DNA from 2 places in the Shewanella sp. N2AIL genome. Region 1 is predicted to be linked to the other one. Evidence: predicted binding sites of a transcription regulator. Region 1 holds the regulator's gene; the other holds the start of a gene.
What was found. Region 1 encodes LexA, which represses DNA repair genes until DNA is damaged. Its sites were predicted from a motif close to TACTGTATNNNNATACAGTA; they were not measured.
Positions count from the first base shown of each region.

Region 2: recN (DNA repair protein RecN) is a predicted target of LexA. The motif match lies at 3,254-3,273, and genes of this name have one in related genera.

Region 1 is NZ_JALBYT010000013.1:89,985-96,465, forward strand. It holds gene MO387_RS09925 (VOC family protein) at 1-55, opposite strand, end outside; gene mtr (tryptophan permease) at 205-1,461, opposite strand; gene plsB (glycerol-3-phosphate 1-O-acyltransferase PlsB) at 1,461-3,884, opposite strand; gene lexA (transcriptional repressor LexA) at 4,045-4,665, shown strand; gene MO387_RS09945 (SulA-like leucine-rich domain-containing protein) at 4,662-5,174, shown strand; gene coxB (cytochrome c oxidase subunit II) at 5,576-6,481, shown strand, end outside.
Region 2 is NZ_JALBYT010000002.1:175,090-181,570, forward strand. It holds gene thiL (thiamine-phosphate kinase) at 1-932, shown strand, start outside; gene MO387_RS02480 (phosphatidylglycerophosphatase A) at 948-1,442, shown strand; gene recN (DNA repair protein RecN) at 1,565-3,223, opposite strand; gene MO387_RS02490 (AEC family transporter) at 3,352-4,314, opposite strand; gene MO387_RS02495 (LysR family transcriptional regulator) at 4,614-5,513, shown strand; gene MO387_RS02500 (DUF3319 domain-containing protein) at 5,550-5,783, opposite strand; gene MO387_RS02505 (YjaG family protein) at 5,938-6,481, opposite strand, start outside.

The DNA of each region.
Region 1 (6,481 bases):
GGCTTGCGAGTTCAACCCAACATGCATGTCCTTGTGCGTACTGAGTAATTTTCATCATTTGCTCCTTCGTTTTTACAATCATTCGAGTTAAGCCTGAGTTCGTACTTCTGTCCAGTGTCGAGATAAAAAAGATCTGCAGGATTAAAACTCAATCGCTAAATACAAAAAAGCCCTCTCGCAGAGGGCTTAAATCATCGAAACAAATTAGGAATATTGCGGCAGTAAATTTGCCATCGCGAGCAGATGACAAGCACCCGTGACTATGCCAAATAACACCACAAGAATAATCAGCGGCGTACCGCCTATCACTCTAAAACCTGTGCTCTCGGGGAATAACTGCCGTGATTTATAGGCCATCAGCGCCGGGACGATTACCGCCCACACTGTCGCCGCTAATGCCGCAAAGCCAATCGCCACTAAGAAGCCGTCGGGGAACAGTAATCCTAAAATCGTCGGCGGCACAAAGGTCACTAACGCGGTTTTCATCCGGCCCGAGCGCGAATCGTCAAAACCAAACAAGTCGGCGAGATAATCAAACAGACCTAAGGTCACCCCTAAGAAAGATGAAGCCACGGCCAAGTTAGCAAACAGGGTCAACATACTGTTCAACCAGCTACTCGCCATCACCTCGGACAAAGCGCCCACCAAGACCCCCATATTGCCGCCTTGGGCAATAATGTCGATAAACTGGCTGCGGGGAATATTGCCCATAGTCGCCACTAACCAACAGGCATAAATCACCAGCGCGATAAAGGTGCCGACGAAAATAGCCTTGATAATGGTGGTGGAATCTTTGCCGTAATACTTCACTAAGCTGGGAACGTTACCATGGTAGCCAAAGCTGGCAAGACCAAAGGGTAGCGCCGCCCACAGATAAGGTGAAAAGCTATTATTACCATCGGGTTCGAGCAACTTAGTCACATCGATTTCGATCAGTAAATTGCCGATTGCAAGGAAGAAGGTAATGATCATACCGCCGAGCATAATCGTGGTAATGCGATCCACCGCCTTAGTGCTGATCAATACGATACTAGCCAACACTATGGCAAACACCAGCCCAGCAACACTTTGCGGTAACTCAATTCCCATGCCCTGCAAGCTGTGATTCACAATCGAGCCACCACCGCTGATATAGGCATAAGTCAAAATATACAGCACGAAAGCGATAGAAACGCCGTTCACTATCCGCCAAAACTGCCCTAAGGTTTGCTTGCTTAAAGTATCGAAGCTAGCACCCGGTTCGAAATGCAAATTGGTTTCGAGCAGCAATAAGCCCGACATCAACATGCAAAACCAAATGCCCAATAACATTAAAATCGAATAGCCAAACCACATACCGGCACCGACCACGGGCAGAGAAAACATCCCTGCACCTACGGTCGTGCCGGCAATAATCATGGCGCCGCCGAGCAAGGACTTACCTGCGGGCTTATGCTTACCCGCATTCATATGATTTGCCATTAAACTGTATGCTCCGCGGTGACACTCGCCACTATCGTTTGTTTCACTGACGGACGTAATAAGCTATTGGCTTGATCTCGTATGCGATTGATATTGGACTTATCTTGGTTATCCGCTAGATAGCCCAATTCTTTGAGCTTAACGCTCAAGGTGCCGTAAAGTTTCTTATCGTAGAACTCAGGCGCGGTAATGCCATGCAAAGCGCCTAAACGCTGGGCGAGTAGATGACTCTCAGACTCAAGTTCTGAGCGCTCCATCTTAGGCCTGTTCGCTAACAGATTGAAAATAATGGCATAGCGTTGCAGAGTCTCGCTTACTGAACTGGCTAACAATAATAGTTGGCTAGTGTGCTCAGGCACGACGGTTAAGGTATCAGTCTCAACCACTAACCCTTGTTCAATGAAGAAATCCAGCACTTGATTGACATAGGCAGGTACATCCTTAATGCCCATGAAGAGTTCGGCTTTCAGCAGTGGATAAAAATCGGCAACGATTGACACCACTTGCTGACGCGGGATCTGCTCATTATGCGTTAAACAACTCGCAATTAATGACGGTACAATAAATAAGTGGATGATATTGTTACGATAGTAAGTCATGGACACAGCCTGACTCGCCTCGATAGACACGATTTCACCTAAAGGATCGGCACAAACAACAAACTTATTCAGCTCTAAACCTTGCTGCACTAAATGCTTACCATCACCTTCGGCAACCGAAGTATAAGTAGTGTAAGGCACTTTTTTGAGTAGAGTCAGATACAGATCAAGCTGACGTTCCAGCAGACTGCGCTCTAAGGCATTTTGATCTGTGGCCAGCAACACTAAACTCGTCAAGGTCACCGAACTCGCCGCTGCAGCATCGTTAATATTTGTCATCACTCGATTCGCCAGCACGTTTACCGCTGGCGTTAACCAGCTTGGTTTTTGCTCAGGATCATCGGCCAACTCAGTACGCCAGTTTGGCGCGCGCTCATTTAAGAAGTTTTGCAGAGTAATCGGCTCGCCAAAGTTCACATAACCTTGGCCGAAATTACCAAGTTTGCGAATCGCACCAAACACCTGCCACACAGATTCTTTTTTCTTTTTCTTACCACTTAACTCTTTATGGTACGTCGCCACTTCCATCACATGGTCATAGCCTAAATACACAGGCACCAATGTTACCGGACGCTCGATACCGCGCAGCACGCTGTTCATCGTCATAGCAATCATGCCGGTTTTTGGCGCCAATAGACGACCGGTACGTGAGCGGCCGCCTTCGGAGAAATATTCCACCGAATAACCTTTCGCAAACAGTTGATCTAAATACTCACGGAATACTGCGGTATACAGCTTGTTGCCATTAAAACTACGGCGGATAAAGAAGGCACCACCGCGACGGAACATAGGCCCCGCGGGCCAGAAGTTGAGGTTAATACCGGCTGCAATGTGCGGCGGAACCATGCCTTGATAATACAAAATATACGATAACAGCAGGTAATCCATGTGGCTGCGATGGCAAGGCACATAGACAATCTCGTGGCCATCATGGTGCAACTGGCGAACTTGCTCGGCGCCTTTGATGTTGATCCCGCTGTAAAGCTTGTTCCACAACCAAGTTAAAAAACGCTCGGCAATACGCACTAAACTATCTGAGTAATCGGCAGCGATTTCATCGAGATACTCAATAGCCGTCTCGCGCGCTTGGGTCTCAGAAATCTTTTTGTTGGCCGCTTCTTCTTGAATCGCTTTACGCAGCGACTCGGATTTGAGCAGCGAATGAAACAATGCTTGGCGATTTGGCAGCACAGGCCCTGTCATCACCTTACGTTGACGGCGGAAATGCACCCGCGCGACCCGCGCTAATTTATGGGCAATCCCCATGTCAGTGCCGTGTTCGTCGGCCATGTATCGCAGAGATACCGCATTTGAAAACTGTACGAAGTTATGTCGACCTAAGAATAAAATCATCAAGCATTTGCGCAGCCAAGTCGGGTTTTCCCGCTCAAACACAGCCGCCTTCATAGTGTCGTCTTCTTTCCCTGGCGTGCGGCCCCAATATAGGCTTACGGGCACCAGTTGAATGTCTAATTCAGGGCGTTCCTTATGCACGGCCAATAAACGCATAAAGCATTCGAGGAAAGGCTCGTTACCCGCACGCTCACCAAACAGCGGCTTACGCCCTTGAAGGCAGACAACCCGAGGCGCGATTACACCATTTGCCACTAAAGGCTCATAGGGGCTCGGCAGTCCTAACTTAGCCGTAATTTCGCTCAGGGCAGCGATGTCACTCAGCGATTCCGTTTTCATCACATAAGCAAGGGGTCTGGAGGCATCCAGATTCAGATCGGCAAAGGGATCCTGAGGCACAACAATAGTGTGCACTAAGTGTTTTTGGATCCAGCGTAATGATTTCAACCAAAGAGAGTCGTGTTTAGGCATTATTCTTATGCAATTAAGTACGTTTACTAGCCCGGTAGAATACCAGACTATGGGTAATATTCGCTAATTCTCTCCAACATAGCTAAAAAGTGGTTAATACTTGCGCTGCAAATAATACTGTATATACTAACAGTAACTGTATAGAAAAACAGGAAACACCATGAGACCTTTGACGCCACGCCAAGCTGAAATTTTAGAGCTAATTAAACGAAATATTGCCGATACTGGCATGCCACCCACTCGGGCAGAAATCGCGACCCGTTTAGGTTTTAAGAGCGCCAATGCGGCTGAAGAGCATCTTAAAGCGTTGGCGAAAAAGGGCTGCATTGAGATCATGCCAGGCACATCGCGGGGCATTCGTCTGACTGCGGAAGTCGAAGAAGTAACTGAAACAGGTTTACCGCTTATCGGTCAAGTAGCCGCTGGCGAACCTATTCTCGCCCAAGAACATGTTGAACAGTACTACCAAGTCGACCCAAGCATGTTCCATCCCGCCGCCGATTTTTTACTGCGGGTTAAAGGCGACAGCATGAAGAATATTGGCATTCTCGAAGGAGATTTGCTGGCTGTTCATAAAGTACAACAAGCTAGAAATGGTCAAGTGGTTGTCGCTAGAGTCGACGACGATGTCACTGTTAAACGTTTCGAAAAAAAAGGTAATGTGGTCTATCTACACGCCGAAAATGAAGACTATTCCCCGATTAAAGTGGATTTAGGCTATCAAAGTTTAACAATTGAAGGACTCGCCGTCGGTGTGATCCGTAATGGAGATTGGCTATGAACAAACTACTTGGCAATGCACCCCGCCATCCGGGCTTGTGGCTCGATGAAGTCCGTGATGCCGACTATGACTGGCACCATGCACCTATCGCCTGCATGCCAACTAAGACTCAAGGCCGCCAAGAGTTAATCCATTTGAGTGCGCAACTCGCCCAGTTAAGCCAACAGGGTCGTTGGTTAGTGCTCATCAACCCACCGAGCATTGGCTACAAACAAATGCTCGCCAATGCAGGCGTGCGTATGGACAGAGTCTTGCTGGTGCACGCTAAAGATGAAGTCGAAACCCTGTGGGCAATGGAAAAAGCCTTAACAAGTGGTACGTCCAGTGCAGTTATTACTTGGACCCAATCACTGGATGCACGCGATAATCGTCGCCTGCAAATCGTGGCTAAAAGTGCCCGCGCCATGGGTATAGTGCTTGAAGACGTAAACAGTCACTTACACGGCGACGTACGCATTGAGCAAGGCAATCTCTTCGGCCAACAATCTTTTTTTAGCGCTGTACATTAAATATTCATTTATTTTTTACCTTGAAAGCCGCCTCGCCTATGAATGTGAGGCTTTTTTTTGGCAATTTTTCAGACAATTAGATAAATAAGTGATCTTGATCAATATTTAAACAGCAAGTATGGTTGATTTAGTCGGCGATGATATATCGCCGCCCGTGGCAAATAAATCGAGCCGTAATCGAGTTCAAAATGCCACTAAAAATAGAGAACAGATTTATTTCAGTCGTATGTGCCAGCGTGGCTAATACCAGCAGTAACAATACTTAATTAAAAGTAACAGCCGCCAACGCACGTTGAAGTCAAAAACGCTTTTTTGGGAACTGAAGAGTTTGCATAGAGTTGAGACTTACTGTGTTGCTCTTCTTTGTAGTTGCTATTCGCAATTGGCAGAGGAGAAGTCTTGTGAAGCAATTGTTGTATTGTTTACTCGTGGTGTTATTCGCACCACCGTTGGCCGCCGCGGACATGCGGTTCAACATGACCCCTGGCGTAACCGAGATCAGTGGCAAGGTTTATCACTTGCACATGACCATCTTGTATATCTGCTGCGCCATTGGCCTTGTGGTCTTTGGCGTGATGATTTACGCCATGATCAACCACAGAAAATCCAAAGGCGCTGTCGCGTCGCACTTTCACGAAAGCACTAAAGTTGAAATCGCTTGGACGATTCTGCCATTTATCATTTTGATCTTAATGGCGATTCCAGCGACAAAGACCTTAATTGCGATGGAAGATCCCAGCGACGCCGATCTGACCGTTAAAGTCACGGGTTCCCAATGGAAATGGCATTACAGCTATTTCGATCAAGACATTGATTTTTACAGCATACTCGCAACCCCTAGAGCCCAAATCGACGGTACCGAAACCAAAGGTGAACACTACCTATTGGAAGTCGATAAGCCGCTCGTACTGCCGATAAATCGCAAAATCCGCTTTTTGATGACCTCTGAAGATGTCATCCATTCATGGTGGGTACCTGCTTTTGCCGTGAAGAAAGATGCTAATCCTGGGTTTATCAATGAGGCCTGGACTCGCATAGACAAACCCGGCATTTACCGTGGTCAATGCGCGGAACTCTGCGGTAAAGACCATGGTTTTATGCCGATTGTAGTGCAAGCCTTACCCGAAGCCGAGTTTGAAGCTTGGGTAGCGGAGCAAAAACAAGCTGCAGGCGCGGCGGCAGAAGCTGCTCAAGCTGCATTGTCACAGACCCTTAGCACAGAGGAGCTAATGACCCAAGGTGAGCAAGTTTACCTCGGTCACTGCGCAGCCTGCCACCAGCCTAATGGCGAGGGGTTACAAGGCGTA
Region 2 (6,481 bases), on a different contig from region 1:
GTTATTTTAGCAACCGCGGCCCCACTCGCCGTGATGTGAAGCTTGGCATCGGTGACGATTGCGCTTTAGTGCAACCCGCAGAAAACAAGTCGATTGCTATCTCCTGTGACACCTTAGTCGAAAATGTCCATTTCTTCCCCGATATGCCTCCCGCTGCCTTAGGTTACAAAGCCTTAGCGGTAAATTTATCTGATCTGGCTGCCATGGGCGCTGAGCCCGCGTGGATGACGCTTGCCTTGACGCTACCTGAAGTCGATGAAACTTGGCTCAGTGGTTTTAGCGAAGGTTTATTTGAAGCGGCCGATTACTATGGCATCGCCTTAATTGGCGGCGATACGACTCGTGGCCCACGGGCGATTAATATCACAGTACACGGCCAAGTCCCACAGGGTAAGGCACTCACGCGTCATGGTGCTAAAGCCGGTGATTGGATTTATGTCACGGGCACGCTCGGAGATTCGGCCTTAGGTCTGGATATCATTCGCGGTGCGCAGCAAGCCAGAGCTGAGCACAAAGAATTCCTGATTAATCGTCATTATCGCCCAACACCAAGAGTCTTAGCGGGCCAAGCTTTGCGCTCGCTAGCCTCCAGTGCTATCGACCTTTCCGACGGGTTTATCTCGGATATCGGTCATGTCCTTAAGGCTTCGGCAGTTGGTGCGGTTGTAGATGTTAATTGCATCCCGCTTTCGCGTGCGATGCAAGATACCGTCAGCGAGGAGCATGCCTTAGGTTATGCACTGACAGGCGGCGAAGATTACGAATTGTTGTTCACCGTTCCTGAGGCGCAAAAAGGCGCGCTTGAGACAGCATTAAGCCATGCAGGAGCAAAGTTTGTTCGTGTTGGACAAATTTGTGCGGGCAGTAAGCTCAAGTTACAACTCAATGGTGAGCCGTTTACGCCGCCGTATCACGGTTTCGAGCACTTTTAAGCGAAGAGCATGTTAATGAAATGGTTGTCAAAGGATCAGGCGTTAACGCGCCTGTCATTAAAAAATCCTGTCCACTTTTTGGCACTCGGTTTCGGTAGCGGACTCGCCGCTAAAGCGCCCGGTACTTTCGGTACCATAGCTGCTATTCCCCTCTATTTACTGATGGCGCCATTACCACTTGCTTGGTATATCGGCTTAACTTTAGTCAGTGTATTTGCAGGATTTTATATCTGTGGTAAAGCGGCACATGACATGGGCGTACACGACCATGGCGCGATTGTGTGGGATGAAGTGGCTGGACTGTTGATCACTATGATAGCGGCACCTGCGGGCTGGATTTGGCTATTAGTGGGCTTTGGTTTATTTCGCTTTTTCGACATCATCAAACCTTGGCCAATCCGTTGGCTCGATGCCAAAGTCGAAGGTGGTTTTGGCATTATGATTGACGATGTCTTAGCGGGCGTATTTGCCTTTATCTGTCTGCAAGGGCTAGTCTGGTGTGTTAGCTAACATGGCATGATAGTTAACATGGCCAACAACTAACCCTTAGCTTTTGATTTCGCATTTTTCTGATTGAAGCTTGATTGAAGGGATTAGCTGAATATCCCTTATTCCTTTTCTGCTTGATTTTATTATTGCAGCAGTTCCCTTGCGTTTGCTAGGGTATTGCTGGTGATAGTATCGCCACCTAACAGTCTTGCAAGTTCTTGAATACGCTGCTCACGATCGAGCGACTTCATTGTAGTTTCTGTACTGCCCGCCTTATTAAACTTATCGACGAACATGTGTTGATGACCATTGCCCGCAACTTGCGGCAAGTGAGTCACGCACAGTACTTGGGTCGATTCCCCTAAGCTGCGTAGCATGCGGCCTACTACTGCGGCGGTGGGACCCGAAATCCCGACATCCACCTCATCGAAAATCAATGTTGGCGTGGCAACTTTCTTCGCGGTAATCACTTGGATCCCTAAGCCTATCCGTGAAAGCTCACCGCCAGACGCGACTTTCGAAATCGGTTGTAAGGGTTGGCCAGGGTTAGTGGTGACCATGAATTCGATGTTGTCACTGCCGTTGGCTGACATTTGTTCTGGGTGGAAATTGACTTCGATAGTAAATTTACCCTTAGGCATATTCAGTTCGTGGATTGACTGAGTCACCAGTTTGTCGAGTTCTTTGGCATATCTAGCGCGGCTTTGGCTGAGTTTTTGTGCGTTGCTAAGGTAAGCGGCTCTGCTGGCATCGACCTGTAGTTGAATTTCTTCGAGCTTGCTTTCGTCACTGTCTAAGGTGCTCAGCTCTGCCTTTAATGCCAAATGATGTTCGGCCAGTTTATTTGGGCTGACATGGTGCTTACGCGCCAGTTGCATGGCTTTTGATAGCCGTTCTTCTAAATAGGCAAAGTGGGTTGGATCGAGTTCAAGCTTACTCAAATAGTGCTGTAATTCGCCTGCGCTTTCTTGCACTTGGATTAAGGCATCATTGAGCATAGTGTTGATATTGCTTAATGCAGGATCGTAGCTTTGCAGATCTTCGGCGAGGGAAACGACTCGATTAAGCAGCGACTCTATATTGTTCTCTTCGCCTTCAGTGAGTATATCTAAGCTCGCCTGACAGGTATCAATCAACTCAGTGCCATTGGCAAGACGTTTGTGCTCTTGCTCAATTTCATCGAACTCATCGACTTTAAGATCAAACTCATCGAGTTCTTCTACTTGATATTGCACTAATTGCTTACGGGCAATACGTTCATGCTGGGAGGCTTCGAGTTGCTTTAGATCGGCCTCAATTTGTTTGCAGCGTTGAAAACTGGCGGCAACCGTATCGATAAGCAATCTGTGGTTGGCATAACTGTCGAGCAGGGTGAGTTGGTGTTCACTTTTTAACATCGCATGGTGCGCATGTTGGCCGTGAATACCGATGAGCAACTGACCCAGTAATTTGAGTTGCGTCAGCGGCACTGGATTACCATTGATATAGGCACGTGAACGGCCATCGCTACCAATAGTTCGACGTAGGATACACTCATCATCGAGTTCAAGATCGTTATCTTCTAACCAACGTTTTGCCAGTGGAATATCATCCAAGGAAAAGCGAGCGCTAACCTCGGTTTTATTGGCTCCGGGGCGAACACTGCTGGCATCGGCGCGATTGCCTAGGCACAGGCCTAGCGCATCGATGGCGATTGATTTACCCGCGCCGGTTTCACCTGTGATGCTGGTCATACCGGGGCGAAAATCCAGTTCTAAAAAACGGACGATTGCGAAGTTATTAATGCTGAGTTGGCAAAGCATAGTGAATTCCTGTCGAAAAACATACCAAACCACTGTATTGATAAACAGTATATACTGATTTTATATACAGTAAAGTGGCTTGGGTAAATAATCGGCATTATCGGCAGTAAATATTTTTAATTGACTGATTATGCATGGGTTCTTACTAAGCTTTCTAAGATAGGTAAACTGAAGAAAGTGACTAAGGTGCCAAATAGAATGCCCTGAGCACTGGTTGAAGCTTGAGTGTTATAGCGCTGGGCGAGCAAGTACACGCTAGCGGCTGTGGGCAATGCGCTCAAGATCACGCCCATGATCAGGTAGTCGCCGCTCACGCCAAAACGGCTAAGCATAAAGTAGACGAGTGCCGGTTGGACAACTAGCTTGAAGAGGTTAATAAGGCTCAGTTCGATAAAATTCTTGGGGCTAAATACGCTGCTATCTTTCTGGTATCGCATCGCTTTGGCGAGCACCATGCCGATGGCAAACAGCGCGCACGGGCTTGAGGTATTGCCAATTTGTTGGATCATTAGCGCCAGCCCTGAGGGCAGTTTTATCTCTAGCGCCGAAATGCCGACGCCAATCAAGCTACCAATAACGATAGGGTTTTTACCGACCGCCATCATCATTATGACTATGGCGTGGTGTTGTCTTTGGGTGTTTGTGGCCAGTTCCATCGAGACTAAGGCCACGGCAAACATCAGCACGGATAATAAGCTGGCAATCGCGGCGGCAACTAACGCACTTTGCTGCTGCGGGAATAAGATGATGAGCAGTGGAATACCAATAAATGCGGTATTACCAAAGGTGGCATTAAGGGCTCGAATGGCGGCAACCGCATGCTGTTTCGGGTTAGCAAGCAGCGAGAGCCCAAGGCAGACAAGATAAGTGATCACCATAGCCGTGCTGTAGCCCGCAATAAATCCCCATTGCAAAATCTCGCCAATTGGCTGCTGGGCGAGGGCGATAAGCATGATCGCAGGGAAAGCAATATAGTACACATACTGGTTTAGCACTTGATCCGTATCGACGGGCAAGAGTTTTAATTTTTGCACTAGTGTGCCGAGCAACATGATCCCGAAGACGGCAAACAGAGGGGTTAAAATGGTCATTTCCCTCACTCATCCTTACGATTAAATTTGAATAAACTCAGCCACCACCGTCATTTCTACTATCGCTATGATTTTAGGTGGGCGCTTGCCTTTTTTATGTCACGTTAGAACCAGAACTAGCGCCAGCGCAGTAAAACTCGCCACAAAATAACATATCATTTCAGTCTAAGGCTATTGCGCTATGGTCGTATAAGTGGATTAATTGATGTTTAAAACACAATGACTTAGCGTACGCTGTGATTGTTGATGACTTTATATAGTGCCTAAAGTGGGCAGCTAGAACAGAATTAGGACATGCAATGAGTGATGATTTAGGCGCTGAACTACAACTTGTCTATCTTTTTGTGCATTTAGTCAATGCGGGCAGTTTTTCACAGGCGGCGAAGGAGCTTGATATGCCCATTGCCACAGTGAGCCGCAAGTTAGCGAAGTTGGAAGACAAGCTCGATAAACAGCTCTTTATGCGCAGCACCCGCAAGTTACGATTGACGGAGGAAGGGTTGGCACTCTTTCAACGCTACCAGAGTGTGGTTGCCCAATTTGATGAACTGAGTGGTGCGGGCAGCGATAAACCCGAGGGCACCCTGCGCATCGCCGCGCCAATTTCGATTATTTCCATCGTGTTTATTCAAGCTTTGAATGAATTTGGCCGACTGTATCCCGATATCCGTTTGCACATTTCCCAGAGCAATGAGTTAGTCGATTTGATTGACAAGGGCATAGATGTGGCGATTGTCGGCGGGGCTCAGCCTGATTCTTCTTGGGTGTCGAGCACCTTAGGCGAGCTGGATTATTGCCTGTTTGCCACGCCAGAATACTTGGCTCAGGCACCTAAACTTGAGCATCCCGATGATCTCGAAGCCCATCAACTGATAAAAGTCTGGCCGCTGTTTAATTGGCATTTAAAGCATCCGAGCGGTGAGTCTTTTTATTTTAATGGCCCAACTAAGCTGACCCTCACGGATTTGCACGGTGCGATTCAGGCGACCTTAGGCCATGGCGGGATCTTGTATGGTCCCGAACTATTTGTAAAACAGCAGATTAAAGAAGGGAAACTTAAAGTATTACTGCCAGAATGGATTGGCGAGCAGAGGCGGATTTCGATTTTATATCATCAGCGCAGCCAGCAGCCGCTAAAGGTAAGAGTCTTTATTGAGTTTATGCAGTCAAAGGCGCCAGAGTTATTCTCTATGCGTTGATTTAACCGAGTTATTCTTTAATAAGGGAACTGATTTTTAGCGTCTTTTAGGTTTTACGGTGTTTTTGCTCATGGTGTTTTGCGTTTGTTTTGCGTCTTGCAGGCTGGAGCGTGTCGCGGGCAGTATGCCGAGTTCTAAGAAGTACCCCACTAAACGCCGCAGTTCGAATAAAGAACCGATACGCTGTTGATCTTTGATGGTCAGTTTCCAACTGTCGGTTCGTCCTTCGCTATTGGTTAAGACAAATCCTTGATAAACAATCTTTTTCATTGGAATAACTCAATATTGGCTGATGGAACTTGCTAGCTTTGGTTTTACTCGTTTTGGGCTTGCTTGAAAGTGATTGCAGTCGAGACTAGAGGCTTATTATTTATAAACATTGTTTAGAAATAAGGGTGCTTGAGTTACCCCAAGCACCCATCAATTAAGCGACGCTGATGCCGATATTTGATACGCCAGCTTCGATAATGTCTTTGCGTAAACCTTTAACCAGTTCCGCTGTGATCTTTGGATTTTCTTCGATAATTTCCAGCAGAGAATTTTGTAATTCTTTCTCTTCTTCCATAACTTCATGGGCAAAAACAAAATCATCTAATGCTTCATCGACTAAATCGACATCGCTGATGGCTTCGATATAGTTAGCCACTGTGCTCGATGACAGTTTGCTGATATTGACGATATCTTCTTCAATCTTGCCTTGAATCGCACCCAGTAAGGTCGATATGGCGACCACAGCGTCCATGGCTGGATAGACGCCATAGGCTTCAAAATCAGCGGGTTCTGGGGTGTTATCTTCAAGACGTTGCAGATGCACATCGATATTGAATTTAAGCTTAGGGTCGTACAGGGATTGCCAGAGTAGTTCTAACGCAGTACTCAACACTGCAGGGTCACCAAACTCACAGACTTCGGAAAACAGTTGATAGTTGGGCAACATGCGTTGGCAAAGTGCAGTGGCGAAGAGTTGT